DNA from 3 places in the Paenibacillus sp. MMS20-IR301 genome. Region 3 is predicted to be linked to each of the others. Evidence: riboswitches for the same ligand, from Rfam matches in the RefSeq annotation. Region 3 holds a riboswitch; each other region holds the start of a gene.
The links. A riboswitch is a leader RNA that binds a small molecule or an ion and turns the genes downstream of it on or off. The one in region 3 is predicted to bind cyclic di-GMP.
Positions count from the first base shown of each region.

Region 1 (10,724 bases), 760 kb from region 3:
AGCCGGAGGCGCCCAGATCACGCGCTGCATCCACCAGCGACAGATTCATCTCATCCAGTGCGCTGAAGATCGGCAGAATCATGAACGGGATGAAAATATAAACCGATACGAACACAAAGCTGAAGCCTGTAAAGAGTATCTGCTGTTCACCTATTCCAACCAAGTCAAAGAAATTGTTCACCGGGCCAAAGGTGCCGAAGATGCCGATGAAGGCATAGGTTTTCAGCAGCAGATTGATCCATGTCGGCAAAATAATCAGCAGCAGCCAAAGCTGCTTATGCTTTGTGCGCGTCAGCAGATACGCCGCCGGATAAGCCACCAGCAGCGAGAACAGGGTGATCAGGAAGGCATACCAGAAGGAGTTCAGCATCATTCTCATATAGACCGGCGTGAAGAAATTAACGTAGTTATCCAGCGTCAGCTTCCCGTCGAGATCGAACAGGGAGTAATAGATAACCAGCAGCACCGGTGCAATAACGAATAAGGCAATCCACAGGTAGTACGGGATGAGGTAATACGACTTGCCCTTACTCTTCATCGCTCTCCACCTCGCCGTAAGCCTCCAGACGTTTGTCGAACTCTTCCTCCGTTTCACCGAACCGCATAACATGAATGGCTTCCGGATCAAAATACAGGCCGATCTCGCTGCCTACCTCCGCCTTGCGCGTAGAATGGACCAGCCATTCGTGGCCGGAGCCGTCATAACAGCTGATCTCGTAGTGCACTCCGCGGAACAGCTGGGAATCCACACGCACCTGCAGCTTACCGGCTTCCACCGTCGCAATCTCCAGATCCTCAGGGCGGATTACGATTTCCACCGCTTCGTTCGGCTTCAGGCCGGCATCGACACACTCGAACCGGTGGCCGTTAAATTCCACCACATAGTCTTCAATCATCACGCCCGGCACAATGTTCGACTCCCCGATGAAATCGGCCACGAACCGGTTAATCGGCTCATCGTAGATATCATTAGGCGTACCGCTCTGCTCAATCTTGCCGCCGTTCATGACGAAGATCCAGTCAGACATCGCCAGCGCCTCTTCCTGGTCATGGGTAACGAAAATAAAGGTGATGCCCAGCCGCTGCTGCATCTCCCGCAAAATATATTGCATCTCCGTACGCAGCTTAAGATCCAGCGCCGACAGCGGCTCGTCCAGCAGCAATACCTGCGGCTCATTGACAATTGCCCGGGCAATTGCCACACGTTGCCTTTGTCCGCCGGACATTTCATTAATGGCCCGCTGCTCATAGCCGACCAGGTTGACGAAGCGCAGCGCTTCCTGCACCTTTTGCGTAATGACATCCTTCTTCAGCTTCTTGATCCGCAGTCCGAAAGCTACATTCTCAAATACGTTCAGATGCGGGAACAAAGCATAATCCTGAAAAACCGTATTTACCTGCCGCTCGTTAGCGGGAATATGATTGATGACTTTGCCGTTCAGATAAATGGAACCTTCAGTCGGCTCGGCAAAACCGGCGATGAGCCGCAGTATGGTCGTCTTTCCGCAGCCCGAGGGGCCCAGCAGTGTATAGAATTTGCCGCGTTCAATTTCGAAGCTTACGCCTTTTAATACTGCCTCTTCGTCGTCATATTGCTTAATTACCTGATCAAATGAAATGATAGTGCCTTCCGGGGTAGCTATAGCTAACAACCTCCCTTACCTTATGTAGTACAACCTATTTTACCCGCTTCCTGCGGGAGACAATCCGTCCAGGCAGCATGCCATGCGGTGATAAGCGACATTTCCTCCTCTGGTTCGACAGACTTCAATATATATAGCATAAAGGAATAATCCTTTATATGCGATAGTTTACAATGTAAAAATTAGTCCGTGAAACTTAACAAGTTCGTAAAAACTGAAGCCGGTCAGGCACGTTTGGGGGTGCTATAATGAAAACGGCTGAAAATCATGTTAATTTTCTCACTTTTATGAAAGAAGATGAAATCAATGAACGAGGGGTTACAGGACCGCCTTGAAAAATACGGATTATCGCTTTATATGATACGCATTACGCTCGCTGCTTCACTCTCCTGGGTGGCGGTGCACAGCCTTTACGGGGACCATTATCTGTACTTTGCACCGCTGGCGGCAATTCTGATTACCCAGAGCAGTGTTAAAGCTTCCCTCGAAAAAGGCGCCTACCGGCTGCTGGGCATTGTGCTCGGCGGGATCGTCAGCCTGATTGTCGGCCGCTTCTTCGATGTAGGCGCGCTCTCCATTCTGCTGATGCTGCTGCTCGGCATAGGCGTAGCCACCGCGTGCCGGATTAATATCCAGGCTGTGTCGCAGGTCGGCGTAACCTCCGTTCTGGCGCTTACCTTCTATCATGATGGGTATATTGTCTGGAGAGTCGCCGAAACGCTAATCGGCGTGCTGATCGCCTTAGCCATAAATATGATTATCGTTCCGCCCAAAGGGTTCGTCAAGGTCAAGAGCTTGGCACTTGAAGGCAGTCTCCTTCTGTCTGATGCCTTAAGCGGCCTGACCGCCGGCAGCCGGGGTACCGCATCAGCCCCTGCAGCGCTTAAGCAGTCCGGTGAGCTGCTGGCAAAGAGTGACCGGCTGCAGAAGGAGCTGCATTACACGCTGTCCCATTTCCCGTGCCGCAAAGAGCTGGGTGCTTTATCACAGGCCACATCCCATCTCGGCAGGATACACGCATACGTTAAGGGTATTGCCGAGGAGATCGCTCTGCTGCCGGCACATTATGCTGCAGCAGACTGGATGATTGAGGTTGTGACGGCTACTGCGGACTGCATTGCTTTATACGGTACCCGGACACTGTCAGATGCTGAGTGCGGACGCTCCCTTCCAGAGAGCCTGCGCCGTGCCCGTGATGTACAGCTGGCCTGGTTCGCTGAACTGCAGGGGGAGTGCCCGCTCGCCGCATTCCGTGATCTCGGGGCAGTCTTCTCCCATCTGAACCGGATTCTTGAAGAGATTGAACGTGCTGATTACGCGGCAGTCTCAGCTGCCGCCCAGCCGGCCAAGGCCAATACAGCGCGCGCTGTGCGCTTTCTGCAAAAGGGACTCTCTCATAAGCTATAAGCTTGGGGGGTGTCCCTTTTTTTACATTCAGCCGGGATTTCACTGGATACCGTTACCATTATAACCAAATCTCCTATATGCTGTAAGCTCTGGTAAAGCCTATTTTTTTGCGCCCTGGCAATGCATATTTTAAGATTATTAATAAATTGGCAGAATTGAGTTGAAAAATAGCTTCTTAAGTACTAGAATTAAGCTTGTTTGCAGAAGTTTCTGTTACACCCAGAAACCAGTTATGATCTTTTTTGTCGATAACAGTCGATTCGAAATTGCCTCATGCTGAGTGTATATCATTGATCTATTTCTAAAGGCAAACTTTCCGAAAGGTTAGGACGCAAAGCCATGGGCCTAAAAGCGCAGATATGCCGCGTTTACGGTCGCCAGGCTGCCAATAGAGACCACGTAAGCCAGCTGCGGCCAAGAAGGCGTTCCCGGGCTTTATGATGCTCTTTTCTGTACGAATGCCATTGATTATACGAAAAGCGAGGTTAAGAACATGCCCCAGCAGTTCATTGATCCATCCCGGTTTGAATTCATGGAATCCCTGATGCTTGAACGTAACGGCTTCCTGGATTCATTCTCTGCAGAAGGCCTGGCCCCCAGCGGGACCAACGGAGATAAGAACGGAATTATTCTTGTGCAGAACAATCAGGTCTTTGTCACCCCGCCGCTGCTTGGCGGCAAGCCCGCCAGAATCTCAGCGGTTCCCCCTGTAGTTCTGAAGCTCAACTGGAAGACGATAACGGAACCTACCGAGGTGACCTCGGCAGATCATATTACCTGGGAGATCTGCGAGAAGCCGCAGTATCAGATTACCGTCTCTCCTGATAAGCTCAAGGTGCATTCCACTTTATACCGCGTGGAGAAGTATGCCTGGAATCTGGTTAATTGCCCCGCCTCCTTCGAGGCTGCAGTCCGGGCTGAGCCTAACCGGGCAATGCTGCTGTCCACGCTCACCATAGAAAAGATTCTCTCTGCTCTGGACAACCCTGTTATACTGCGTAATCTTAATATTCCTGCCCTGTACGCAGAGCTGGACAACCCTACATATCTTCCCGTCTGTATTGCCGAAGGAAGAGCCCCCCGGCCCGGCAGGGCATCACGGCTGGTATTGTCTCTTCCGGAGCATACGCATGCAGGAAACGGAATGCTGCTTGAGCAAGAAGCCGCGGAAACAGCAAGCCTGCTGGATTACCTCAGGTTTCCGGGCGCCCCTTTCGCGTGGGAGGGAGAGGCATTTGCCCGCAAGCTGCCGCCCGAAGAAGGAATTCCCGGATTCGACGTAGATGGAAGCGTGCTGCCGCCGCCTTCGCCGCAGGATTTCCCTTTCACAGGGGGACAGGCTGCCCGGCTCCTTCAGGACGGAGGCATCGCCGCTCTGCGGTCCGGCAGGCCGCGGATCTGCGGCAGCACCGGCAGTGCCCAGACCTGCGATATGCCGGCAAGCCTCCTGCTCACCAAAGAGCTGGCAGCGGAGTCTACGGATATTATGTTCGCCGGTGACATTATTGTTCCGGCTTCCATCAGTGGCCCCCTGCGGATTGAAGCGTTAGGAAATGTCTATATTTACGGCAGCATCCGGCAATCCACAATTACGGCCACCGGAAGCATATATATAAGCGGTGAGGCTATAGACTCCTGCCTCTACGCAGGTCAGGCCGGAGTGGAGCAGAACCGTCTGCACAGCTTCTCCAAGCTGCTTGCGGCAGAAGCAGCGGCCCTGCAGGAGGCTGCCCGTCAGTTGGCCAAGAATGTGGAATCCCGCCAGCAGTCTGTTAAATACGGCCTGGTTGTTATGCTGCTGCTGGAGGATAAGTTCAGCCATATTGATCCTCTGGTCAGTGATCTGCAGTCCGCCCTGCTCTCCATGAACCCTGCCTTCCAGCTCAGCGCAGAGCGGCTTAAGCATATGCTGGAGGTATTCTCTCATCCGGGACAATTCACAGAATTCATTACAGACAGTGTCCTCACCACCTTCTGCAGTCTGCTTCATAACCTCTCAGACAGCATTACGCAGCTCTATGAGGAATATGCTGTCATTGACATTGCCCGCTTACAGGGCAATGTCCAGCAATCCGGCGGCCGGCTGATCCAGCGGGAGCTGCAGCATCTGTAATGACGCAATATACCGGCTTTCAGAGTTTGTTACATAACATAAACGGCTGCAGTCCCGCCAGGCGGGGCTGCAGCCGTTTATTCTGTCAGTGCGTCCTGGCCAGCCTGACATTGACCAGAATAATGCTGCCCACGATCAGCAGCATGCCGATCACCAGATTCAGTGTAATCTGCTCATGCAGCAGAACCACACTTGAACCGATTGAGATCAGCGGAATCAGGAAGGTGAACGAGCCCACCTTGCCGGCTTCGCCTTCATTGATCAGCTTGAAGTAGACCATCCACCCCAGCGCGATTACAAAGACCGCGATGAATAACGTATTTACAATAAATGCCGGACTCCAGGTAATATCCCCCCAGCTCTCGGATGCTGAACCCGCAGCCAGCAGAATCAGTCCGCCGATCATAATCTGCATGGCCGTCATCCACAGCATATCCACCCGCGCCGCATTCCGTTTCGTATAGACCGTAGCCAGTGCCCAGCTAAGCGCACTGGCTAAAGCCAGAATCACACCGGCAGCAGAGATGCTTCCGGTGAATCCCCCAAGGCTCAATGAACCTACACCGAGGAAGCCGATGATGAGCCCGGCAATCTTCAGCCCGTACATCCGCTCGCCAAGCCAGAGCCAGGCAAAGATTCCAAGCAGCACCGGCTGGAGGAAGACAATGGCCGAGAATAGCCCGGAAGGCACATACTGCAGGCCAATCGTCTGGAAGCCGTAGTAGAAGACAATACTAAGGAAAGCCGACACCAGATAGACCGGCCAGAGCTGTCTGAAATGCAGCTGCCCCCGTCTCGGCAGGGCGGCAATAATCAGTATAATGCCAGCGGCTACTGTACGGATTCCCGCGAACAGTAGCGGCGGGGCGTAAGTTAAGGCAATCTTGGAGAGCGGCCAGTTGATGCCCCAGACAATCACAAGGAATACTAACAAGCCTATGGTTTGCTTCCGCTTCTGCATCACTGCACCTCTTGTTCTGTTTTATTTCAAAATGATACAATAGAACCAGTCATAATTGAAATGAATTATTCTCATGAGGGGCATACCAGATTCGTTATGAACAATACGCAAATCCGTCTGTTTGTCTTAATTGCCGAGAGCCGCAGCTTCACCAAGGCAGGCCTTGAGCTGAATATGACACAGCCCGCAGTCAGCCGGGCGATCTCAGCGCTTGAGGCTGAGCTGGATGTGAAGCTGCTGCTGCGCGACCGGCGCAGCGGACTGAAGCTGACCGGCATCGGTGAGCGCCTGCTCGTCATCTGCCGCGGCATTCTGGGCGGCTTCAACAAGATCGAGCAAGAGATTGCTGCCGAGAAGGGACTGGAGAAGGGGCAGCTCCGCATCGGCGCCTTCCCGGTAGCGGCCGCCCATTTCATTCCGTCCATTATCCGGGCCATCTCGGCCAAATACCCGGGAGTTGAACTTAGCCTGCATGAAGGCTCGGTAGCCGAGGTGAAGGAGTGGCTGGATACCAGATTCATTGACGTCGGCTTAGTCATTCCGCCAGTGGAGGAATTTGCTGCTCTGCCCCTGTTCCGGGAGAAGCTCTATGCTGTCCTGCCCGGCAATCACCCGCTTGCACAGAAGCCCTCCATTACAGTGCAGGAGCTGGAGACTGAACCCATGCTGCTCTGCCGGTCGGGGTACGAGCCTCCGGTAGTCGATTTATTCCGCAGGGCCGGCTGCCGGCTTAATGTGAAATACGAGGTTAACAGCTATATTACCGCGCTGAATATGATCAATGAGGGACTCGCTGCCGGCGTAATGTCCCAGCTCTCCCTCCTGTCCCTGCCGCCGAATGTGGCAGTCCGGGAGCTGGCGGAGGAGGCTTACCGCGATATCCATGTTGTGGTCCCTTCGCTGGAGGAGGCCTCTATCGCCGTCCGTCTGTTCATCGATACGGCTCTGCAGCTGTTCTCCGGCGGGGCAGCTGCAGAGCCGATCCATACTGCTAATATCCATAAGGAGTGATATTCATGAAATACAACCGCATGGGCAACAGCGGGCTGCAGGTATCTGCCCTTGGTCTTGGAACGAACGCGTTCGGCAAGCGTGCGGATCAGGAGACTTCCATCCGGATTATTCATGCGGCGCTGGATCAGGGTATAAATTTCATTGATACCGCCAACATATATGCCGGCTCTGAATCAGAGCGGATCATCGGTCTCGCGCTGGAGGGCAGACGCCAGGAAGCGGTGCTTGCTACCAAAGCCGGGCTGCCGAAGCATGAAGGCCCCGGCGGGAGCGGCTCTTCCCGCCACCATCTGATGCAGGAGCTGGAGGGCAGCCTCCGCCGGCTGAAGAGTGATTATGTTGATTTGTATCAGATTCATACCTTCGATCCCTACACGCCGCTGGAGGAGACTCTCCGTACGCTTGACGATATGATCTCCGCAGGCAAAGTACGCTATATCGGCGCTTCCAATTATGCCGCCTGGGAGCTGATGAAGGCGCTGGGGATCAGTGAGGCCCGCCACTGGGCCAAGTTTGTCTCCATTCAGTGCAGCTATTCGCTGGCTGACCGCACACCGGAGGCTGAGCTGGTTCCGCTCAGCCTGGATCAGGGACTGGGCATTATCCCTTACTTCCCGCTGGCCGGCGGCATTCTCACCGGCAAGTATGCCGGCAGCGACACCGTACCGGAGGGGTCCAGAGCAGTGACAGACCCGAACTTCCGCCGCTTCCTGACTCCGGAACGCATTGCACTCGGGGAACGGGTAAGCGCGGCCGCCGCAGAGCTGGACACAACGCCTGCGGCGCTGTCCCTGGCCTGGCTGATGAACCAGCCTGCCGTGTCCACAGTGATTGTCGGCGCAACCCGGGTAGAGCAGTTGCAGCATAATCTGCAGAGCCTGAAGGTCCAGCTGAATACTGAGACGCTTGCGCAGCTGGAGCTGGAGCAGGCCAGCGCCGCGTTCCGCACCGGCGAGCCGTTCGCTGTCTACCGGCTGCCATAATGCAGCTGGCTGCTTATATACAGCAAAGCGAGTCCCTGGTATGGCGGGGACTCGCTTTGCTCGTAAGATAGGCTGCCGGGTTACTTCATATTGCACCGGAGCTGCATATTGGTTGTTATACCGCTGCGATAAACATTTCCATATCTTCCTGCACAGTGGTGATGCCTCCGATGCCAAAGCTGTCTACCAGCACTTTGGCTACATTAGGCGAAAGGAACGCCGGAAGGGTAGGCCCGAGGTGAATATTCTTCACACCCAGATGCAGCAGCGCCAGCAGCACGATAACTGCCTTTTGTTCATACCAGGCAATGTTGTAGGAGATCGGAAGATCATTGATGTCTTCGAGGCCGAACACTTCCTTCAGCTTCAGCGCTATGACCACTAGCGAGTAAGAATCATTGCACTGGCCGGCGTCAAGCACACGCGGAATTCCCCCGATGTCGCCCAGCGGCAGCTTGTTGTATTTGTATTTGGCACAGCCGGCGGTAAGAATCACTGTATCGCTTGGCAGCTCCGCCGCGAAGTCCCTGTAATAATTCCGGCTCTTCATCCGCCCGTCGCAGCCGGCCATGACGAAGAACTGTTTGATCGCGCCGCTCTTCACCGCATCTACCACCTGATCCGCCACATTCATTACAGCCGCATGCGCGAAGCCGCCGACGATCTCCCCGGTCTCGATTTCAACAGGAGCACTGCACTGCTTAGCCTGCTCAATCAGGGCAGAGAAATCCTTCCGCCCGTCGGCCCCTGGCGCAATATGCTGAACCCCCGGATAACCGGTGTTCCCTGTCGTATACAACCGGTTCTTATAGCTTTCTTTAGGCGGTACAATGCAGTTGGTCGTCATTAGAACCGGACCGCCGAAGCTATCGAATTCTTCCGTCTGCTTCCACCAGGCGTTGCCGTAATTGCCTACGAAATGGCTGTACTTCTTGAAGGCCGGATAATAGTGGGCGGGAAGCATCTCGCTATGCGTGTATACATCCACTCCGGTACCTTCCGTCTGCTTCAGCAGCTCCTCCATATCCTTCAAATCATGCCCGCTGATCAGAATACCCGGCTTATTGCCTACACCGATATTCACCTTGGTAATCTCCGGACTGCCGTAAGCCGCCGTGTTCGCCCGGTCGAGCAGCGCCATCACATCGACACCGAACTTGCCGCATTCCAGAACCAGAGCTGTCAGCTCGCCTCCGCCCAAGGTATTATCGAGAACAGCCGTCAGCCCCTTTTCCATAAAAGCATGTGCACCCGCTTCGTAGAAGCCCAGCACCGCCGCATGCTCCATATAAGCTGCCATTCCCTTGAGGCCATAGGTTAACAGCTCACGCAGGGAGCGGATATCCTCATGTTCTGTGGCAAGCACGCCTACGGTCGCCGCCTTGTCCATCAGTTCCGCGTCTGTACCAGCGCTCCAGCAGGCTGCGTCATGTTCTGACATATAGGCAATGACTCCGGCATCCGCAACCCTGCTCCGCCATTTATCCCGCAGGGTAAGCCCCTCCCGGATTCTGCTTATAAAATATTCAGGTACAAAATTAGCATTGGTAATGGTAGCGAACAGACTCTCTATAATAAACTTCTCTGTCACCGGATCGGTAATGCCAAGCTCCCGGCCGCTGCGCGCAAAGACGGCAATTCCCTTAAGTGTATACACCAGAAGATCCTGCAGATTGGCTACATCACTGGTCTTGCCGCACACTCCCTGAATCGTACAACCCGTTCCCTTGGCTGCCTCCTGGCACTGGAAACAAAACATGTCGCTCATTACACATTCACTCCCTCAAAGTATTGTAAGCATAGACCCCACCCGTATCCATTCAAACTAAGCCCGCATTGCAAAGGAAAGGATTATTGAATTGGATAGCTGCTCAGCTGAACAGCCCGGTTGTGCCTGCCTTTACAGTTATCAGTAATTGTAGTAGACTTTCGTCTATCAATCGGTAACGGATGTTACCAATACCTGATTAAATTTGGAGGATGTATATGTCACCAGAGCCTGCCGTGCTGCAGTCCTGCCTGCTGTTCCGCGGCAAAACTGTTGAGGAAATCGGAAGTCTGCTGCACAAGCTGGCTTATACGGTCAGTACTTACCGCAAAAATGCTATCATCCTGGCTGAAGGCGATACCGCAGACCGGCTGGGCATTCTGCTCTCCGGACGGGTCGAGGTACAGAAGACGCATTCAACCGGCAGCAGTGTGACCATCGCCCACCTGAAGGAAGGGCAGACCATCGGTGAAGCCGTGCTGTTCCGCCGGGAGAATATAGTACCTGCTACAGTAACGGCTACAGGTCCCTGCAAAGTTATGTTTATCGGCAAACAGGAGCTGCTGAGAATATTCACGGCAGATACAGATATTCTTACCCGCTTCATTGAGAACCTGTCCGAGCGCCTGGTGCTCGTTAACCGGAAGATTGAGAATCTGTCTGCCGGCCCGCTGCGCAGGCGGATCATCAGCTTTCTGCTGGAGCAGGGGACCGAGCAGGCTTCGGCTGTTGTGAAGCTCCCCTTCACCCGGAAAGAATGGGCTGAGCATCTGAATACAGCCCGCCCTTCGCTGTCCCGGGAGCTTGGCTTTCTGCGCGATCAGGGCTGGATAAC
Region 1 is NZ_CP135275.1:6,151,887-6,162,610, reverse strand. Features, by position in the region: gene LOS79_RS26445 (ABC transporter permease) at 1-538, opposite strand, end outside; gene LOS79_RS26440 (ABC transporter ATP-binding protein) at 528-1,652, opposite strand; gene LOS79_RS26435 (FUSC family protein) at 1,941-3,050, shown strand; cyclic di-GMP riboswitch class I at 3,347-3,440, shown strand; gene LOS79_RS26430 (flagellar assembly protein A) at 3,544-5,163, shown strand; gene LOS79_RS26425 (DMT family transporter) at 5,249-6,124, opposite strand; gene LOS79_RS26420 (LysR family transcriptional regulator) at 6,221-7,135, shown strand; gene LOS79_RS26415 (aldo/keto reductase) at 7,141-8,121, shown strand; gene hcp (hydroxylamine reductase) at 8,237-9,889, opposite strand; gene LOS79_RS26405 (Crp/Fnr family transcriptional regulator) at 10,108-10,724, shown strand, end outside.
Region 1: it holds a riboswitch for cyclic di-GMP, as region 3 does, so the genes downstream of both, LOS79_RS26430 (flagellar assembly protein A) here and LOS79_RS23025 (anti-repressor SinI family protein) in region 3, are expected to answer to the same signal.

Region 2 (10,724 bases), 130 kb from region 3:
GCCGACGATAGCACCAACGCCAACACCAACAGCAGCACCGACGCCAACGCCAACAATTGCACCAACGCCAACACCAACAGCCGCACCGACGCCAACGCCAACGATAGCACCAACGCCAACGCCGACGATAGCACCAACGCCAACACCGACGATAGCACCAACGCCAACACCAACAGCCGCACCGACGCCAACGCCGACGATAGCACCAACGCCAACACCAACAGCCGTACCGACGCCAACGCCGACGATAGCACCAACGCCAACACCAACAGCCGCACCGACGCCAACTCCGACGATAGCACCAACGCCAACCCGACAGCCGCAGCCAACGTACGACACCAACGCCGACGATAGCACCAACAGCACCAACACCCAACACCGACAATCGCACCAACGCCAACGGTAGCACCGACGCCAACCCCAGAACCGACACCAACGGTAGCACCAACGCCAACCCCAGAGCCGACACCAACGGTAGCACCAACGCCAACCCCAGAGCCGACACCAACGGTAACACCAACCCCAACCCCAGAACCGACACCAACACCCAACGCCAACCCCAGACCGACACCACACACCAACGCCAACCCCAGAACACCGAACACCCCAGAACCGACACCAACACCAACACCGACACCGACACCAACACCGACACCGACACCGACACCGACACCGACACCGACACCGACACCGACACCGACACCGACACCGACACCGACACCGACACCGACACCGACACCGACACCGACACCAACACCGACACCAACGCCGACACCGACACCGACACCGACACCAACGCCGACGCCGACACCGACACCAACGCCGACACCAACACCAACACCAACACCAACACCGACACCAACACCGACACCAGCGCCAACAGCGCCGCCAACACCGACGCCGACACCAGCGCCAACAGCACCGCCAACACCGACGCCGACACCAGCGCCAACAGCACCGCCAACACCAACGCCGACGCCAGCGCCAACAGCCCCGCCAACTGCAGTAACAACACCGGCTCCAATAACACCGCCATTTATTTTTGCCACACCAACACCGACGCCGGTAATCCCGGTTGTAATAATCGTCGATGATCCTCTGCCTTTGGGTCCAGTAGCAACTGCGGTGCCATCAGCCACACCTAAACCGGCCGTGGCAACACCAGCACCAACCGCAACGCCGATGGTGACCATCATTGATGAAGAGATGCCCCTAGGCAGTGTCCCGGCCGTAGCAACTTTACCGAAGACCGGTGAATCAAGTCCATTCCCTTATTATTTGGCAGGAGTAATGCTTGCGGGATTAGGGATATTCCTCGGTAGAAAATCAAGATCAGGGAAACGTAAATAAACTAAAGAGTTAGGCTCTTCCCGAAAAAGCTGGCGGTATCACCGCTGAACGGGACAGGGGCTGCTTGGGGAGAAGACGTCCTCCCGCAGGCAGCTCTTTTTTATGTGGATAGATGCTGCATAAGCTTACTCGGAACGGTGTGGTATAATTTTTGCAATATTTCCTGCGGAAGCTGAATACGTTAGAAGAACTGCAATCAATACAAGAAGGGCTGGAATCCTATCTTGATTTACTTAAATTTGCGATATTTAAAAATAGTTCTTTTAGCGCAGTTTCAAAAAAGCATGATCGTTTATTGCGGAGTATGAAAAGAAGAAGGGAGATTAGGGAGAAAACTGCTGCATTTGGCGTTAAATCCTTGTATAGTGCTGCATTGGGAGATTTTAAGGGGGAAATAATTCAAAAATTCACAAAGGAATTAATTGACAACAGGCAGAGGGAGCAGATAAACTGAAAATAGTTCCAGAGTAACGAATGTCATAGACTTTTCACTGTAGATATGATTTAGTGCATAATTTCACAACATAATAACTTACTCACGTATAAAAGCAAACCGTACGAAAGTGCGGGACGCAAAGTCAAGGAATCTAAAGCGCCTGACAGCGCCATGATCGTCCGGCTGCCGTAAAGAGCATACTCTCTTTCCGGCGGCCTTTTTTTGTTATATGAAACAAGGCATTTATTATATTAACTGTGAGGTGAGCCTGTATGATCCGGTTCAGTAAGTTTAAGCGTCTTATCGTGTTAGGTCTTATATCTGTTTTGGTTGTAGGTGGCAGCGGAATAACTCTACTTGGCAATATTTCAGTAAAAGCCGAAGGAGCTTCTTTGCCTGGTAATGCTTCTAAGTATAACGTGTTCATATTGGGCAGCTATGAAGGCATGCACAGTGATGTGGAAGGCAGATTAGCCGCGGGCGGAAATGTAAATTTAAAAGAAGGCTATTCAGTTGGGCACAGTCTGACTAGTCAAGAAACGAAGGAAGCTTACTCACTTATCGCTGGTGGCGATTTGAATTATTCGCAGGGGGAGACCGTTGGTGATGTAGTGTACGGAGAGCATTACACCGGAAACGGCGGTCCTCGCGGAGGTACAGGAACATTGCAGCTCAAAAAGAATGTCATAGATTTCGCGGCCGAGTTCAGCTTATTACGTAATAAATCGGAACAGCTAGCCGCCGTCTCCGCTAACGGGACTACAACGGATAATGGCAGCCTTACTCTTACAGGTAAAAATTCCGGTGTGAATGTATTTACAGTAGACGGCAGCAAGCTATCCAGTGCTCATGGTCTGAGTATTGATATTCCTGAAGGCTCGACAGCCATAATTAATATTTCCGGATCTACAGTTTCTATGAAGAACATGGGCGTCTGGATAAATGGTAAAAGCAGCACAGCCCAGGCTACAAAAGTGTTATATAACTTCAGTCAGGCAACCAGCGTGCAGATTGAAGGCATAGGTGTATTGGGAACTGTATTTGCACCGCTAGCTTCCATTAACTTCAACAATGCTCAAATTAACGGCAATGTAATTGGAGCTTCATTCTCTGGATCAGGGGAATCTCACCACTATCCATATACAGGTCAAGATCCATCTACACCAACGCCGACACCAACAGCAACGCCGACAGCGACACCAACGGCAACGCCGACAGCGACACCAACGGCAACGCCGACAGCGACACCAACAGCAACGCCGACAGCGACACCAACGGCAACGCCGACAGCGACACCAACGGCAACGCCGACAGCAACACCAACGGCAACGCCGACAGCGACACCAACGGCAACGCCGACAGCGACACCAACGGCAACGCCGACAGCAACGCCGACAGCAACACCAACGGCAACGCCGACAGCGACACCAACAGCAACGCCGACAGCGACACCAACGGCAACGCCGACAGCAACGCCGACAGCGACACCGACGGCAACACCTACAGCGACACCAACGGCAACGCCAACAGCAACGCCGACAGCGACACCAACGGCAACGCCGACAGCGACACCAACGGCAACGCCGACAGCGACACCGACGGCAACGCCGACAGCGACACCAACACCAACACCAACACCAACACCAACACCAACACCGACACCGACACCAACACCAACACCAACACCAACACCAACACCAACACCAACACCAACGCCAGCACCAACAGCGGAACCGACACCGACGCCAACGCCAGCACCAACAGCAGCACCAACACCAGCGCCAACGGCTCCACCGACGCCAGCACCAACAGCGCCACCGACACCGGCACCAACGGCTCCGCCAGTGGTATCGCCGTTTACGTTCATTCTGGCGACGCCGACGCCGGTTACCACTTTCATTGTAGAGGATGATGCGGTTCCGCTCGGACCGGTAGCCACTATATTGCCGAAGGCTACAATCCGGCCAGCCACTGCGGCACCGGTGCGAACTCCTGCAGCTTCGCCGTCAGCGGGTCCCGAATTAACCATAGATGATGAAGAGATTCCGCAGGGTAGTGTGACTGCGGCAGCCACTCTTCCGCAGACGGGAGAATCCAGTCCGGCGCCTTATTATATTGCCGGTATAGCTCTTGCGGGTCTGGGCCTGCTGCTGGGCAGAAGAGCAAGAAATAGCAGACGTAAATAAACTATTTGCTGTTTACCACGGGCTAATGGCGACTTTGGGGCTGCTTTTGGAGGAAATATGCTCCGAGAGCAGCCCTTTTAATCCTTTAGAATCAATAAGGGTTAGGAGTCCGCAAAGTGCCTCAGTCATACAGCCCCACATTGTGGGGTTATTTTATGCGGAATAACCGCAACATCCAGACTGCCGGCAGAAATTTCAAGATGGCTGGAAGCCGTGCTATACTGACTGCATAGCTGCTGGTTTGTTGACACAAGAGTATTAATCACCCTGAAGTATCTGGGTATTCACCGGAAGGAGAAACGTGTATGTGGAGTGTAATCCTGCTTGCAGGGCTTATTATTATGGTAGCAGGGGTAGTGTATGCAGGATTCTTCTTTTACGGAGTGGCAATTAAGCGGGCGCCGAAGGATTTCCTGGCAAAGACACCGGATCTCAAGGTTGACCCGCCGGTAGCCGGCGCTTCATGGGGGGAAGGCGCAGACTGGGTGTCACGGCAAAGCTTCCGCGAAGCTGAACTGATCTCGCATGATGGACTGAAGCTGAAGGGTTACTTTCTGGCATCGGGGCGGGCTGCCGGGCGTACGGTGATTATTGCCCACGGCTATTCCGGCAAAGCCAAGGATATGGGAGCAACCGCCAAGAACTATTACGATAATCTGGGCTATAATGTGCTCCTTCCTGATGCCAGAGGGCACGGGCAGAGTGAAGGCAGCTATATTGGCTTCGGCTGGCACGAACGGCGCGATTATCTGCAGTGGATCAATTATATTCTGGAGGAAACCGGACCTGAAGCGCAGATTGTACTGCATGGTGTATCGATGGGCGGAGCAACCGTGATGATGACGGCCGGGGAAGAGCTGCCTCCGCAGGTGAAGGCAGTGGTAGCGGATTGCGGATACACTTCGGTCAAAGCCCAGCTGTCCTATCAGCTATGGCGGATGTACCGTCTGCCGAGCTTTCCGTTCGTGCCGGTTGCCAGCTTAGTTACCAAGCTCAAGGCCGGTTATCTCTTTGGTGAAGCCTCTGCGCTGAAGCAGGTGCGCAAAGCAAGGGTTCCGATCCTGTTCATTCATGGAGACGCGGATAAGTTCGTGCCGTTTGCGATGATGGAGGAATTGTACCGCGCCTGCAGCAGTCCGAAGGAGCAGATGGTAGTGCATGGAGCGGGGCATGGTCTTGCTTATGATACGGATAAAATACAATATGTCCGCAAGGTTGGCCAATTCGTGGAGCGTTATGTAGACAATCCGGCATCGGTCCGTCCGGTCTGAATACCTCCTGAAACGTAGACGCGCCCGGTATCCGCAAATTAGGCGGTTACCGGGCGCTAATATGTTCCACACATGGGGCCTTTCCCTGCGTTCAGGGAAGCAGCACAGCCATGCTTATCGGTATATGAATCCCCCGCCGTTTGTGAGCGAAACGGGTGTCGTAGTTCCTTGTTATTTCCAGCAGCCGTGTGGCGAGAAAAATCCTTCCAATACGACAAAAGCCCTACCTCTCTTTTGTCCTTGCGGCTCCGTGGCCGCGCCAGTGTGAATCGGAATGCTATGTTCGAATTTGATCTCATAAAAAGGAAAGGTCCTGCAAGAAAACGTAAGATTTTGTGTCCAAACTGCCGATAGTATAGAAAAGTGATTCATCGGCCTGACATCTTCTTGATGGGGATAATATACTCGAAAACAAATATTGGATTATTATATCATGAAAAATATATAAATACAAGCGGTAACGGGCTGAGGCCGGACGGGAATGAGGTACAGATGAGACTATACAGAATATTTTTAAAGAATCAGATCCGGAATTATATATTCGGCTCAGTAGTGGCAGTGCTGGCCGTAGGAAGTCTGCTTCTGTTGTCCTCGCTGACGATAAGCACCCAGGAGTTTTTCCGTCTTCTGCTGGTTCTCATGCTTTCCTTCATCATTATGGCAGTAATGGAGATCGGGGTCTTCCTTAATCAGATTAAGCCAATCCGGGCAGCTCTGCTTGAGGAGAATCTGACACTGCCGATGCTGGAGAAGGCATATCTCCATACCCATCAAATGCCCAAACGGGCGGTACAGCGGATTCTGGGGCCGCATCTCATGGGGTTATCCCTGCCGGCTATACTAATGACGTTCTGGATGATCCGTAATGGATGGATTACGATACCGTATTTCTATATGCTTATAGCAATGGGCGGAGCTGTACTGGTGGCCAGTATGCATGCGCTGATTGAGTTTTTCCTTACCTGTACGGCAATTATTCCCCTGATCAAAGAATTCAGAAACCGCGCGCTGGAACAGTATGGTGTTGATTTTTCACTGGAAGGGCATGTGTTTATACCGATCCGCCCCAAATTTATGGTGAGCTGTATGCTGATCGGCACCTTTCCGCTGTTTCTGTTTATCATGGCTACACATATCCGCCTGCATGATCAAGGAGGTGCGGTAGTTGGAGTCGGGATGCAGAATTACTGGGCCTGGGCAGGGATGGTGCTGCTGATCGGGACCACCTTCTCCTCCATCGCGGCCTGGCTGCTGACGAGCAGTGTGCAGCACCCGATTGATGAGCTGTACCAGGCAATGAATCAGGTGAAGGACGGGAATCTGATCCAGGTGCAGGACGAATATTCCGATGAATTCTCGAAGCTGGTAGCGGGCTTTAATATGATGGTCCGGGGGCTGCAGGCCCGGGAGCAACAGAACCGGCAGCTGCTGGACAGCTACTTCACCACGCTTGCTGTGGCGCTGGATGCCCGTGACTCCTATACCGCGGGTCATTCGCTGCGGGTGGCGGAATATTCCGTCATTATCGGACAGCTTGCCGGGCTTACGGGCCAGGAGCTGGATAACCTGCGCAAATCGGCTCTGCTGCATGATATCGGCAAAATCGGTGTAAGTGACAGCGTTTTGTTCAAGGAAGAGGCGCTGACGGAGGAGGAGTTTGACCAGATCAAGAGCCATCCGGTGCTGGGGGAGAACATCCTGCGTCAGATAGAGCCGGCTGAGAAGATGGAGCCTTATCTTGGCGGCGTACGTTCACATCATGAGCGTTATGACGGCAGAGGATATCCGGATGGTCTGGCAGGAACGGATATTCCGCTGCATGGCCGGATTATTGCGGTGGCGGATGCCTATGATGCGATGACCTCGGACCGGCCTTACCGCAAGGGGATGGATCATGACCGGGCACTGGCCATTCTGGAGCAGGGGAGAGGCAGCCAGTGGGACCCGGAATTCGCCGGATTGTTCCTGGACTATTTCGGGCGGAAGGCCCGGCTGCACCAGGATATCTATCCGGTCAAAACCGGATAAAAAGGGCTTCACCTCCCGTTTATCCTTATATTTCTTGCAGAAGCGGATGCCATCCAATTTCAGGAAGGTTCCGCTTCTGCTTTGCGTGCCTATTTTGTGAACTGGGCATGAAATGCGACAATTAACGACTACATTCATTGAAGGATTGAGGGCAGACCGTTATAATTATTAAGTCTGGTTTTTAATTAAAAAATAAGGGAGATTTTTATGAAACGCGCAGATGTGCTGCTGATTTCTATTGTTCTGATTGCTGCGCTCGCTTTTATAGTGCCGAGGTGGCTGTCAAACGATGCTGATAAAGGCGGGCCGGGCAAAGAGCTCGTGGCGAATATAACGGTGGACGGAGAATTATTCAAAACGGTAACACTGACCAAGGAAGAACAGACGATTGAGGTCCGGACTGACCGGGGCTATAACATTCTGAAGGTGCATGATTACGGAATCGAGATGTACGATGCCGACTGTCCGGACCAGGTATGCCTCGGATTCGGGTTTATTACACTGCCCAAGCAGACCATAGTATGTCTGCCGCACCGGGTATTAGTAGAAATTGCAGGCGGGTCGGGGGAGGATGAAGTAGATGGCTATGTCCAGTAGTGAATCCGCAACAGCACTCAAACGGACGGTAATCATTGCGATTTTTGCAGCCGTTGCGGTGGTGCTCAGTATTGTTGAGGCTCAGATCCCGCTTGCCGGGATGGGGCTGATGCCCGGGGCGAAGCTTGGCTTTGCCAACATTATGATTTTGACCTGTATTTACTTTCTGCGCGCGAGGGATGTATTCGTACTCGTGATTCTGAAGACGCTGCTGACGGCCTTTCTGCTTGGGACACTGTCCAGTCTGCTCTTCAGCCTGTTCGGCTCGCTGTTCAGCTTTGTTGTCATGTTCGCCCTTGTGAAGCTTGGCGGCACCAGATTCAGCGTCATCGGCATCAGTATTGCAGGCGGGCTTGCCCATAATACCGGCCAGCTGCTTGCGGCTTCGTTTGTATTCCATTCGTCGAGTATTTTCTACTACCTGCCTGTTCTGCTGATCACCGGGATTGTTACAGGGATTGCTGTGGGCTTTGCCGTCCGGTATGTGGTAGCGTCGCTATCCAAGATATCCTTGTTTGAAGAGTTCCTGAACGGACCGGGTCACTAGCAGCGGAAGGATGACTAACATGAATGATTTGAACCAAGAGAATAAGGCAGGCGGGGAGTCCGCTGTTATAGCTCTCAAAGAGGTCTCCTTCGGGTATGATCCGGAGCATCCGATTCTCCATAATATTACCTTGTCCATTCCGCAGGGCCAGTGGGTAAGCATCGTCGGCCCGAACGGATGCGGGAAATCTACACTGGTTAAGCTGCTGAATGCCCTGCTGCCTAAGAGTGCCGGGGAGATTTATGTCTGCGGGCACAGACTGCAGGAGGAGACGACCCGGGACATCCGGCAATGTGTCGGGATGGTGTTCCAGAATCCTGATAATCAGTTCATCGGGCAGACGGTAGAGGAGGATATTCTGTTCGGCCTGGAAGGGCTTTGTTTGTCCTATGAGGAAATGAAGCAGCGGCTGGAGTTCTATACCGGGAAGCTGGGGATTAACCATCTGCTGTCCAAGCATCCCGGAGAGCTTTCGGGCGGACAGAAGCAGCGTGTCGCCATTGCTTCGATTCTCGCCATGAAGCCAGGCATCGTCATCTTCGACGAGGCCTCTTCTATGTTAGACGAAGGCAGCAGGAATGAGCTGATGGCTATTCTGCAGGATATGCGCGCAGAAGGGACCTACACCATTCTGATGATTACCCATGATGCGGATGAGATTCTGGCCTCCGACCGTGTGCTTGCCCTGCATGGCGGCAGTATTGCTGCTGATGTGCCGCCTGCGGAGCTGTTCCGCAGCGAAAGCCTCCTTGCGCAATGCCATCTGCTGGAACCGTACCCGTGGCGTCTTGCCCGGGAACTGCAGAGCCGGGGAATTACGGTGGATGTACCCGCCAGCGAAAAGGAGCTTATAGACAAGCTATGGCCATACAATTACAGCAAGTAAGCTACACCTACGCTGAGCGCAGCATGTGGCGGGTGGCGGCGCTGCACGGGATTGATCTGAAGATTGCCCAGGGTTCGCTGACCGGGATTGCCGGGGCTACCGGCTCTGGAAAGTCGACGCTGCTGCAGCTGTTCAACGGGATTCTGAAGCCGACAGAAGGCACGGTCCAGGTGCTGGATGTGACGATTAAGGCAGGAGAGAAATCACCGAAGCTGCTTCCGCTGCGCCGCCGGGTCGGATTAGTGTTCCAGTTCCCGGAGCAGCAGATGTTCGAGGATACGGTCGAGAAGGATCTTTGCTTCGGGCCGATGAACTTCGGCATGAGCCTGGAAGAAGCCAAGGAGCGGGCGCGTAAAGCGATGACCGATATGGGGCTTGATCTTGCCCTGCTGGAACGCAATCCGTTCCGGCTTAGCGGAGGCCAGATGCGTAAGGCAGCTATCGCCTCCGTACTGGCGATGGACCCGGATATTGTCGTGCTCGACGAGCCGACGGCTACCCTGGACCCCGTAAGCCGCGCGGAGCTGATCGCGCTGCTGGAGCGGCTGTGCCGCGAGCAGGGCCGGACGATCATCATCGTGACGCACCGGATGGATGAGCTGCTGCCGTATGCCGACAGCTGGGCCCTGCTGAAGGGCGGCGAGCTCGCCTTCCAGGGCAGCGGCCAGGAGCTGGCCGCTGATCCGGCGATTCTGGAGCGCTGCGGACTGACGGTTCCGCAGTCGCTAAGGTACTGGCAGGCCGCCGCTGAGCGCTTCGGCCTGGCCGGTGAGAAGCCGGTCCTTAGCGCGGAGGGCCTTGCTGAGCGGATATCCTCCCTGCTGGCTGAACGCGGCGAAGCCCGCGGAGCGCAGGAAACGGGGGATAACCATGAATGAGCGGCTGCTGCTGGGACGCAGCATTGATACAGGCTCCTGGGTTCACAAGCTGGACGCCAGATCCAAAATAACCGGGATGCTCCTCTACGTAGCGATCATTCTGATCTCGAATTCCTGGATGGAGATGGGGCTGCTGGCGGTATTTTCGATTGCCGTCATGGCCACCACCCGCATTCCGCTTAAATACTTTATTAAGGCTGCGAAGCCGCTGCGGTATTTGATGCTATTCATTTTCATTGTCCAGACATTGTCGGTGAAGGAAGGGGAGGTCCTCTGGTCACTGGGGGCGTTCGCACTCCATGAGGACGGACTGCGGCTGGGGGCATTCTCCGTCATCCGCATGCTGTTCCTGCTGACCTTCACGGCACTGCTGACCTTCACAACAACTCCCGCCAAGCTGAACCAGGGTCTTGAAGGGGTGCTCGCACCATTCAAGAAGCTGGGGCTGTCGCCGGACCGGCTTACACTGATGATCAGCATTGCGCTGCGTTTCATTCCGACGATTCTCGATGAAGCACAGATTATCCTCAAGGCCCAGGCTTCAC
Region 2 is NZ_CP135275.1:5,268,737-5,279,460, reverse strand. Features, by position in the region: gene LOS79_RS22520 (hypothetical protein) at 1-354, shown strand, start outside; gene LOS79_RS22515 (LPXTG cell wall anchor domain-containing protein) at 1,183-1,350, shown strand; gene LOS79_RS22510 (hypothetical protein) at 1,655-1,804, shown strand; cyclic di-GMP riboswitch class I at 1,888-1,977, shown strand; gene LOS79_RS22505 (choice-of-anchor A family protein) at 2,059-3,972, shown strand; gene LOS79_RS22500 (alpha/beta hydrolase) at 4,278-5,243, shown strand; gene LOS79_RS22495 (HD domain-containing phosphohydrolase) at 5,796-7,271, shown strand; gene LOS79_RS22490 (NusG domain II-containing protein) at 7,479-7,868, shown strand; gene LOS79_RS22485 (Gx transporter family protein) at 7,852-8,415, shown strand; gene LOS79_RS22480 (ATP-binding cassette domain-containing protein) at 8,435-9,301, shown strand; gene LOS79_RS22475 (energy-coupling factor transporter ATPase) at 9,277-10,179, shown strand; gene LOS79_RS22470 (energy-coupling factor transporter transmembrane component T family protein) at 10,172-10,724, shown strand, end outside.
Region 2: it holds a riboswitch for cyclic di-GMP, as region 3 does, so the genes downstream of both, LOS79_RS22505 (choice-of-anchor A family protein) here and LOS79_RS23025 (anti-repressor SinI family protein) in region 3, are expected to answer to the same signal.

Region 3 (10,724 bases):
CCTGATGCTGCTGTTCTATGCACTCTACAGTTCGTGGAAAGCGCTGAGTGCACTTGAAAAGAAAAACGCGGCACTATCCGCTCCTTCCGCACCCGAAACACCGCAATAATTGTTGTTACCTTCCGTTTACGAACCGGAAGATACAAATATATAGGCGCTGCCTACAACTAATCTCAAACAATTAGAGGAGGAATTATTAATGGGTATCAAGAAAACTTTGGGTCTTGGCGTTGCATCGGCTGCACTTGGTTTGTCTTTAATCGGCGGAGGAACCTTCGCTTACTTCAGCGACACTGCACAGAGCACAGCAACTTTCGCAGCAGGTACACTCGATCTGACTTCGGATCCTTCTGTCATCGTTGATATTTCCAACCTGAAGCCGGGCGATACTGTAACTAAGAACTTCAAACTGAAAAACTCCGGCACCCTTGATATCGGTTCAATCAAGCTCAAAACGACTTCAGAGGTAACCGATACGCTCGGCGACAACAATGGCGTTGACCTGAATAAGTTCATTAAAGTGAAATTCCTCGTGAATAAAGACAAAGCGACCCTCACTTCACCGACAGTGGTCTATGAGACTACACTCGCTGATCTGAAGAATATCACCCCGGATCTTGTAGATAACACCGGAACTTTCATTGAGCAGCTCTTCACTGAAGCTGACGGCATCAAAGCCGGTACGGAGGACAGCTTCACAGTACAGTTTGAATTCGTGGATTCCGGCGAAGCACAGAACTATTTCCAGAAAGATAAAATCAAACTGATCTGGGATTTCGAAGCTAAACAAGGTGCTAAGAAAGCCTACTAAGAACTGATGCGTTGTCTAAAAGCAGTATATCTGAAGCCGGCAACGGTCAAGGTATACTGCTTTTTCTCCCGCCCGCATGATTTTTGTCGGTTTTGCGAATTTTTGTTATACTAGTGTCAAAAAGTACGGAGGGCGTTGTAATCATGTCAGATAATATGGGAAGCCGCATCCATAGGCTTCGTCAGGAGAAGGGTTATTCTCTATCCGAACTGGCGGACAAGGCTGACGTGGCGAAATCATACTTAAGCAATGTGGAACGGAATATTCAATCCAACCCCTCCATTCAATTTATCGAAAAGATTGCTGACGCGCTTCAGGTATCCATTCATGTTTTGCTGTATGGCGGACTCGCTGAGACCGAAGAACCGGCTCTGGACGGAGAATGGTTCAGCCTGGTTCAGGAGGCTATGGCTTCCGGTATAAGCAAGCGTGAATTTAAGGAATTTCTTGATTACCAGAAATGGCGGCTGGACCAGAAGGATAATTGAACAGAATGATCCGGTAAAGCCAGGCGCGGTCCGCTGCACCCGGTTATGCCCCTGCCCGGGAATACAGAAAAGGGCACAGCGTTCTAATCGCTGTGCCCTTTTCTGTATGTATCCCTGCAAGACTGGTTATCCTACATCGCCTGAAGTGCCTTCTCATTAAAAAAACGGCGGATCTCATCCGCCTGGATACCGGCCCGCTTAGCAGCCATGAGCAGATATACCCATTCTAAATCCAGATCAACTGCCTGAAGCTCATCATTCCCCTGGTTGGACTGATCCAAGAAATCTCCTCCTAGAATTTTTCTCGTCCCCAGGCAGTCCGGCCATCATAGTATTTCTACTTTAGATCCGAGACTTTGTGCCCCTGCCTTTCAGCAGGTTTACCCTTTACTGGACCCTTTGTTTTGAAAGGATCTGGATAAAATCAATGAAACCGTTCTCCGCAATAACATTATACAAGAACTTTAACGAAAAGTGTGTCGATATCTGGAATTTTTTTATGTTAAGTTGTGAAGAACCTTAGCTGAAATTGCCTACAGCTTGTATAAATATTCCCATTTTTATTTCAAGCGCCCTCATTCCGTTTAAATATAGTTATTATAGACTTCGCTTCCGTGACACAATATAAGAGTAATTACCCAATTTTATGTTTTGCAACTACAAAAATTCTTAAAAATTTTATTTTTATTTTTTATAGTTTGAACTGGAAAGCTACCTGTTGATTTAGGATACAGGAATGCCCAAAGAGCTTCTTGCTGAACGGCCGAAATTCATTCTATTGTATTCACCTTCTATCCGCGCGACAGCTTATTGTACACGATTGCTGGCCTTCGCTCCCACTAAGGAAGCCAAGCGTGGTGTTGGAGCAAGTTATAGAGGGTCAATCCCCTCTGTCTGGTTCAAATACACTCCCAATCTGACGCATACGGACACCACAGCCTTTGTTCGCTCGAAAAAGGCCATTGGGGCGGGCTTACGGACATGACGGCCCTTATCCGCCGCTTTTCATAGGCAAAATCCACTTTTCCGGTGAAATAACGGCGCTGATGTCCTTAAGGTCCGGCACTCAGGTAGCTTTCTGCAGGCTTAACGTCTCTCATGTCCGTAACGCTAAGCTGGTCCCTTGAACAACCGTTGCGTGGCTGGCTGCATTTTTTAATGGTGGGTACATTCAACCCATTTACCTGCGCGCGGCAGCTCATTGTACATGATTTTCCGCTTAAAGATGAGTTTTGGACTTCCGGCCGCCGTTATTTCCAAATTTTTTGCTGATTACCGCTGTTTATGGTGAACATTCTGTAATTCAGGTTTTCTAAAGTATTTTAGTACAATCTATATAGCATTTTTCTTTACTCCGGCCTTGCCTATAAGATTTATGATTGTTCCGTATGAATCTCATGTTGAATCATACCGTTTTGCGAACGGATTGCCCGAAAGTATGAATTGATTACCCTGCCGGAAAGTAGCACAATAATGGTGAGAATGAAACCGCAAACATTGCAGCTCCGCCTGGTGGCACACTTGTATGCCGCGTGTGGAGTTTATCCGTTAGGAGGACCTATTCATGGCCATCAAAGAGCCCTATACCCATTCCGTCTGGAGCAAATACTACGGCCCCAACCTGGGCTACATCCAGGAGAAATATGAGCAATTCGTCCACAACCCGGCTTCCGTCGAGCCTCACTACCGTGATCTGTTCACTGTATCCGGTCCGCCTCCGCTCGCCCCTGAGACCGACAAGACGCCTCCACCGGCAATTTCCGGGGATACCGAGTGGCTCAGAAAGGCCGTAAAGGCCTCCAAGCTGATGGCCAACATCCGGATCTACGGTCATATGGCTGCGGATATTGATCCGCTGGAGCGGAGCAGCAACCCGATGGCGAAATGGCTGGAGATTGAGACTTACGAGCTCACCCGCGAAGACCTGAATGCCCTGCCCGCATCGCTGATCTGGGAGAATGCCCCGGAGGGCGTGCATACTGCCATGGATGCCGTTCACCGGATGCGCCAGGCATACACGCAGACTATTGCCTATGAGTTCGGGCATGTGCATGATGAACGTGAGCTGCGCTGGCTTAACAGCCAGGCTGAATCGACCACCTCACCGGCTCCCTTGAACAATGCAGAACGCAAGGAGCTGCTGAAGCGGCTGATTCAGGTAGAGCAGTTCGAGACCTTCCTGCATAAGACATTCGTCGGCCAGAAGCGCTTCAGCCTGGAAGGCAATGATGCCCTTGTCCCTATGCTGGATGAGATTGTACGGGCTGCCGCCCATGACGGCGCTGAACATATTCTTATGGGGATGGCTCACCGCGGAAGACTAAACGTGCTTGCCCATATTCTGGGCAAACCTTATGATATTATTTTCTCGGAATTCCACCACTCGCCGAACAAGGAGCTGTTCCCGTCCGAAGGCTCCATGGGGATTAACTATGGCTGGACCGGCGATGTGAAATACCATCTGGGAGCTGACCGGGCTGTCCGTGAGGGCGAAACCGTGCGCACCCGGATTACGCTCGCCAACAACCCGAGCCATCTGGAGTTCGTTAATCCTGTAGTAGAAGGCTTCACACGCGCAGCACAGGAGGAACGCAGTGCTCCGGGCTTGCCTAAGCTGAATACGAATAAGGCGATGGCTGTACTGATGCACGGCGACGCCGCTTTTCCGGGCGAAGGTATTGTTGCTGAAACTCTTAATATCGGCAAACTGCAAGGTTATCAAAACGGCGGTACTGTGCATATTATCGTCAATAACCGGATCGGCTTCACTACGGAAAGTGAAGATTCCCGCTCCACCCACTATGCCAGTGACCTTGCCAAAGGCTATGAGATTCCGGTGGTGCATGTTAATGCAGATGATCCGGAAGCCTGCATTGCTGCCGTCCGGCTGGCCAGTGCTTACCGCCACCAGTTCAAGAAGGATTTCCTGATTGATCTGATCGGCTACCGCCGCCACGGCCATAACGAAATGGATGATCCGGATACTACCCAGCCGCTGGTCTACAGCAAGGTCCGCAGTCATCCTACAGTCTACCGGGTATACGCTGAACGGCTGCAGCGCGAGAAGGTGGTTACCGCGGAGGATGTGCAGCGGATGATTACGGATGCCGATCAGGTGCTGCAGCAGGCCTTCGACCAGATGAAGGAAGGCAAACAGAAGAGCGCGGAATCCAAAGCCTCCGTAGCCCTGGACACATCTTCTCCGCCTCAGCGCATGACAGCAGTTCCGCTGTCCAGTCTGCAGGAGATCAACCGTGAGCTGCTTAGCGTTCCGGATGGCTTCACAGTCTATCCGAAGCTGGAGCGGATTCTGAAGCGCCGCAAGGATTCCCTGAATGACGGTGAACGGGTCGACTGGGCGCTCGCCGAAACGCTGGCCTTCGCCACCATCCTGAAGGACGGCACTCCGATCCGGCTCAGCGGCCAGGATTCACAGCGCGGCACCTTTGCCCACCGGCATCTGGTCCTCCATGACAGTGAGAGCGGTGAACTTTTCTCTCCGCTGCATCAGCTGACGAATTCCCGCGCCTCCTTCGGCGTCTACAACAGCCCGCTGTCGGAAGCCTCTGTACTCGGCTATGAATATGGCTATAATGTTTTTGCACCGGAGACCTTCGTGCTCTGGGAAGCGCAGTACGGCGATTTCGCCAATGCCGCCCAGGTCATTATAGACCAGTTCATCGCCGCCGGCCGGGCCAAATGGACACAGCGCAGCAATCTTACCATCCTGCTCCCTCATGGCTATGAAGGCCAGGGGCCGGAGCACTCGAGCGGCAGGCTGGAGCGTTTTCTGCAGCTGTCTGCAGAGGAGAACTGGACTGTCGCGAACCTGACCTCCGCCGCCCAGTATTTCCACCTGCTGCGCCGCCAGGCTGCCCTGTGCGGCCAGGGGGATGCCCGGCCGCTGGTTATCATGGCACCGAAGAGTCTGATCCGCAATCCGCGCAGCACCTCAGCCGGAGCAGACCTCGCCTCCGGCACCTTCCAGCCGGTGCTGCCCGAGCCGCTGCTTGGCAAGAATCCCGGCGAGGTCAAGCGCCTCGTCGTGTGCAGCGGCAAGGTCGCTATCGACCTGCAGGCTGAGCTTGAGGGAGCGCGCGGCCAGGACTTCTCCTGGCTCCATATTCTCCGCCTGGAGCAGCTGTATCCGTTCCCGGAACGTGAGCTTGGCACCTATCTCAGCAGCTTCGGCTCCCTGGAGGAGATCGTCTGGGTGCAGGAGGAACCGAAGAATATGGGCGGCTGGAGCTATGCCGAACCCCGCCTGCGGGCTATCGCCCCGCAGCAGGCGGTCCAGTACATCGGCCGTCCGGAGCGCTCCAGCCCGGCCAGCGGCTATGCGGATGTACACAGCTTCGAGCAGCGGCGCATCGTTAGGGAAGCCCTGAAGTTAAATGCCCCTATACAAGCACCTGTACCGTCCTCCTGAACGCAGGAGGCGGACTCATAATAACGTAATTCACTATATTTGGGGAGGTAACGGCCTGTGTCCGAAATTAAAGTACCCGATCTGGGCGAATCCATTTCCGAGGGAACCATCTACAAATGGCTGGTGAAAGAGGGCGACACTGTCGGCCAGGGTGATGTGCTCGCGGAGCTTGAGACCGATAAGGTCAATCTGGAGATCAGTGCGGAGGAGGATGGCGTAATCTCCTCCATCCTGCGCCAGGCGGGCGAGAACGTTGCCGTTGGCGAAGCCATCGGCATTATCGGCAGCCCCGCCGGGCTGGACGCTGACGGCGCAGCGCCGTCAGCGCCTGCACCTGCAGCAGCGGCTGAGCCTGCCGCTGCCGTAACCGCCCCAGCCGCCGAAGCTGCGGCCGGGGGCACTGCGGCCCTGGCCTCGCCGGGGGCGCGCAAGCTGGCCCGGGAGCGGGGCATCGACCTCGGCGAGGTCAGTCCCCGCGACCCCATCGGCCGGATTGCCCAGGCCGATGTGAACGGGCATGGCGCAGCCGTGCCGCAGGCCGCTGCGCCTGCCGCTCCGGCGCCGGCACGGCCGGAGCCGGTGAAGCCCGCGCTGCAGGCAGCGGGCAAGGCACCGCACGCTGAGGATGGCAAAGCCACCGAGCGCAAGCGCATGTCGCGGCGGCGGCTGACGATCGCCAGCCGCCTCGTCGAAGCGCAGCAGACGGCCGCGATGCTGACCACCTTCAACGAGGTGGACATGACCGCGATTCTCGACATCCGCAAGCGCCGCAAGGATGCCTTCAAGGAGAAGCATGATGTCGGACTCGGCTTCATGTCCTTCTTCACCAAAGCCGTAATCGGCGCGCTCAAGGCTTATCCGCTGCTGAATGCCGAGATCGACGGTGAGGATCTCCTGCTGAAGAAGTATTACGACATCGGCATTGCCGTTGCCGCCAAAGAGGGCCTGGTCGTGCCGGTCGTCCGCGATGCGGACCGGCTCAGCTTCCCGGAAATCGAGCGGCAGATCGGTGAGCTCGCCGCCAAAGCACGCACGAATACGCTTAGCTTGCCTGAGCTGCAAGGCGGTACATTCACGATTACGAATGGCGGTGTATTCGGCTCTCTGCTCTCTACACCAATCCTCAATACCCCGCAGGTCGGCATTCTCGGCATGCACAAAATCCAGCTCCGCCCGATCGCCTTGGACGAGGAGCGGACTGCCAACCGCCCGATGATGTATATCGCTTTGTCTTATGACCACCGGATCGTAGACGGCTCAGAAGCCGTAAGCTTCCTGGTCAAAGTCAAGGAATTGCTGGAGGACCCTGAAGCCTTGCTGCTGGAAGGCTAACCTTCCATTAGCAACCTTAAATCCTGCATCATGGACAAACAGGCATCCGGAGAGCGAACGCTCTGGCCGGATGCCTGTTTGTTGTTAAGCCCAGGGATGGAAATAGAGTAATTGTACTGTATAATGTAGATTCCCTGCTAAACTTTGGCAAACCTGATTCTGCTTGGAGGTGCGATTATGCAGCAGATACATAAACGAATACATAATGGAGCAGACATTCTCCGCCTGGTAGAGGAGGATGCCTGGATGATGGGTATTCTGGAGACCGCCCGGACTCTGCAACTGCCGGACTGGTGGGTCTGCGCCGGGTTTGTCCGCTCCAAGATCTGGGATGTGCAGCACGGATTCCCGGAGAGAACACCGCTGGCGGATATTGATGTCATCTATTATGACCCTGGAGATCTGCGGGAAGAGACAGAGAAATGCCATGAAGCGGAGCTGCAGAAGCTTCATCCCGGCCTTCCCTGGTCCCTTAAGAACCAGGCCCGTATGCATACCGTCAACAACCTTCCGCCTTACTCTTCAGCCGCGGACGGAATGTCCAAATTCCCTGAGACAGCAACTGCACTCGGACTCTCCCTGACTGCAGCCGGACAATTAATCTTGGCCGCCCCCCATGGAGCCGCGGACGCAATCGATCTGGTACTCCGTCCCGCGCCGTACTTCGCAGCCCGGCCGCAGCTGCTGCCTGTATACGAGAAGCGGATCCGCAGCAAGAACTGGCAGCGCATCTGGAGCGGTCTGCGGATTCTCCCGGCAGAGCCGCCTAAATACACCTAGGGGCTCAGCCCAAAGAACAGCAGACTCCCTGCATAAGGATCTGCTGCTCTTTGGGCTGTTCTGCAATTGTTACACCGCCAAATCGATGCCCACCACACCGACAACTTCCCCGCGCCCGTCCTTAATCGCTCTGGAGAGGGTAATACAGGAACGCTTGGTGATCGCCGAAACGTACGGCTGAGAGACAAACTGCCCCTCATTCATTGCACCGCTCCACCAGTCGCGGCGCTTGGCATTGAGCAATCCGGCCGCAGGCTCCGAGAAGATGAAGGTGCCGTCCGTCCGGTTTGACCAGATTGCCTGCACATCCGGCACCTTCCGGATGCAGGCAGTAAGCACATGACTATGACTGGCCGTATCAGGTGAATACAGCTCCTGCTTAGATGTAATCTCCGCAAGCAGAAGCTGCATTTCCTGCAGCTTGTCCGCATACCGGCTCATCTCGATTACTTCACGGCCGGAAATAGTGTTCACGGACTGCTGCAGTGCTTGTGATTCCAGCAGCAGGCTGGCGCTGACCTCATTCAGCTGCCCGATCTGTGTCCGCTGCCGGGTTACCTGCTCCAGTGTCAGATCTACCCCGGCAATGGTCTCATTGACAATCCCCACTGCACCGCTCAGCTCGCCTGTAGCCTCATCAATCATCCTGCTCTGCCGTTCTGCGGCTGCAACAGATTCCGTTACGGCCATGCCTACCTCTTCCAGACTGCCCGAGATATCTCCCAGGCGCTGCTTCACGTTGGCTACTTCGTTCACACCATGCTCTACCGCTGCCCGTTCCTTCGTCACCGACTCCAGTACCTGCCGCACTCCGTTATTGATATCGAGCAGTACACCCGAGGAGCGTTCCACGGAGCTCCGGCTCTGGTCAGCCAGCTGCCGTATCCGGCTGGCGACAACGGCAAAGCCCCGCCCCTGCTCGCCTGCACGGGCAGCTTCTATGGAAGCATTAAGAGCCAGCAGCGAGGTTTCATTACCGATTCCGACAATCAGCGAATTGATCTCCTCCACCAGAGCGATATGTCCGCTGAGAATTGTGAATTTGTTCAGCATATCCCCGCTTCTCTCCTGCAGTTCCCCCATGACCTCATCGGTATTCTTCAAGGAAGCCATCATTTCCGCCATTCCTGAGACTGTAGCCTGCATGGTCTCCCCCAGCCTTACGGTCAGCTCTTCAATATGCGAGGTCACCGCTGCCACGCCGCCCATTGTGGCAAAAGCCCCTTCAATATTCGCTTTCGCCTCATTGCTGCGGATCTGCAGATCCACCTCATATGCATGGGAGTAATCGGCTGTCTGCTGCAGCCCTCCCGTATGGCGGCTGATCTCCTCCAGTGCGCCATGCAGCCTGTCGGCAGTGACCACAATCTCATTGCCCAGCTGTTCAACCTTACCGCGCGCTTCAGCCAATAGCCTGTCTGAAGCTCCCCCGCTGCGGCATCCGTCCAGGGCAAATCCTCCGAGCCCCGCCATTAACACCAGCAGAATAATTTTGTTAACCCAGTATATATCAATCCACAAGCTGTACACAGCTGCAATCAGCAGCAAAACAACGACTAGAACGGCCTTTCTCCGGTGAATACTCATATTCCCACGTCCACTCCACTCTATCATGTTATGTATCCTAACATTATATCAGTGGAGCTAAATTAAGGAAATAGTTATGCCCGTTAATACCAAATTAAATCTTAACAAAGTGGCCGGGCTAATGAATTCAGGCCTCTCTTCGTTTCAGCATTCCGCGGGCAATCCACACCCCGGCTGCTCCGGCCTGTGCCAGGCCGCGGGTTATGCCCGCTCCGTCTCCGCCGCAATAGAGTCCGGAGATTTCTGTCTCGAACTCCTCCGTCAGCTTGGGCCGGGCAGAATAGAATTTCGCTTCTACGCCATAGAACAGCGTATGCTCAGAGGCGATCCCCGGAGTCACCTTCTCCAGCGCCTCTACCATTTCAATCAGGCTCTTCATCGTGTTGTACGGCAGCACCAGTCCCAGGTCACCAGGCACTGCTTCCTTCAGCGTAGGCTCCAGGAACCCTTCCTTGATCCGTGTCTCTGTAGACCGGCGGCCGCGCAGGATATCACCATACTTCTGTACGATAACCCCTCCGCCGGACAGGTCATTCGCCCGTTTACAGATTTCCCGGGCATATTCATTCGGCTTGTCGAACGGCTCAGTGAAGGTATGGGAGACCAGCAATGCAAAGTTGGTATTCTTGGACCCCAGCGCGGGATCCTTATAAGAGTGTCCATTGGCTGCCATAACTCCACTGTGATTCTCCACTACTACATGGCCTGAAGGATTACTGCAGAAGGTACGGACCCGTGTTCCTACTGAAGTATTGAACACAAATTTACCCTCATACAGATGCTCGTTAATCTCCCGCATCACTACATCCGAGGTTTCCACACGCACGCCTACATCGACCTGGTTATTATACATTTTGAGCCGCCGCTTCTTCAGTACCCCGGTCAGCCAGGCTGAGCCGTCCCGTCCGGGAGCGACCATTACCTGGTCCGCTTCGTGAACTTCTCCGCTCTTCAGCGCAATCCCCGTGATGCGGTGCGAGCCGCCTTCCTTGACTGTAATGATATCCTCTACCTCGGCTTTGAATAACATATCGACACGTGTTTTCAAATATTCATATATAGATTTAAGAATCTCAAGATTCTGTTCTGTACCCAGATGGCGGACCTGTGCCCGCAGCAGCTTAAGGCCGGCAGCATATCCCCGCTGCTCTATTCCGCGGATGCTCTCGGTCGTCGGATCGGTAATTACCGGCGTCGCCCCATGCTCCAGATTGATGCTGTCAACATATTCAATCAGCTCTATTACCTTGGAAGGAGGCAGATAATCGGTCATCCAGCCGCCAAATTCCGTTGTGAT
Region 3 is NZ_CP135275.1:5,395,325-5,406,048, forward strand. Features, by position in the region: gene sipW (signal peptidase I SipW) at 1-109, shown strand, start outside; gene LOS79_RS23015 (TasA family protein) at 200-811, shown strand; gene LOS79_RS23020 (helix-turn-helix domain-containing protein) at 955-1,299, shown strand; gene LOS79_RS23025 (anti-repressor SinI family protein) at 1,431-1,580, opposite strand; cyclic di-GMP riboswitch class I at 1,610-1,694, opposite strand; gene LOS79_RS23030 (2-oxoglutarate dehydrogenase E1 component) at 2,864-5,728, shown strand; gene odhB (2-oxoglutarate dehydrogenase complex dihydrolipoyllysine-residue succinyltransferase) at 5,786-7,060, shown strand; gene LOS79_RS23040 (nucleotidyltransferase family protein) at 7,238-7,840, shown strand; gene LOS79_RS23045 (methyl-accepting chemotaxis protein) at 7,910-9,427, opposite strand; gene LOS79_RS23050 (NAD(P)/FAD-dependent oxidoreductase) at 9,555-10,724, opposite strand, start outside.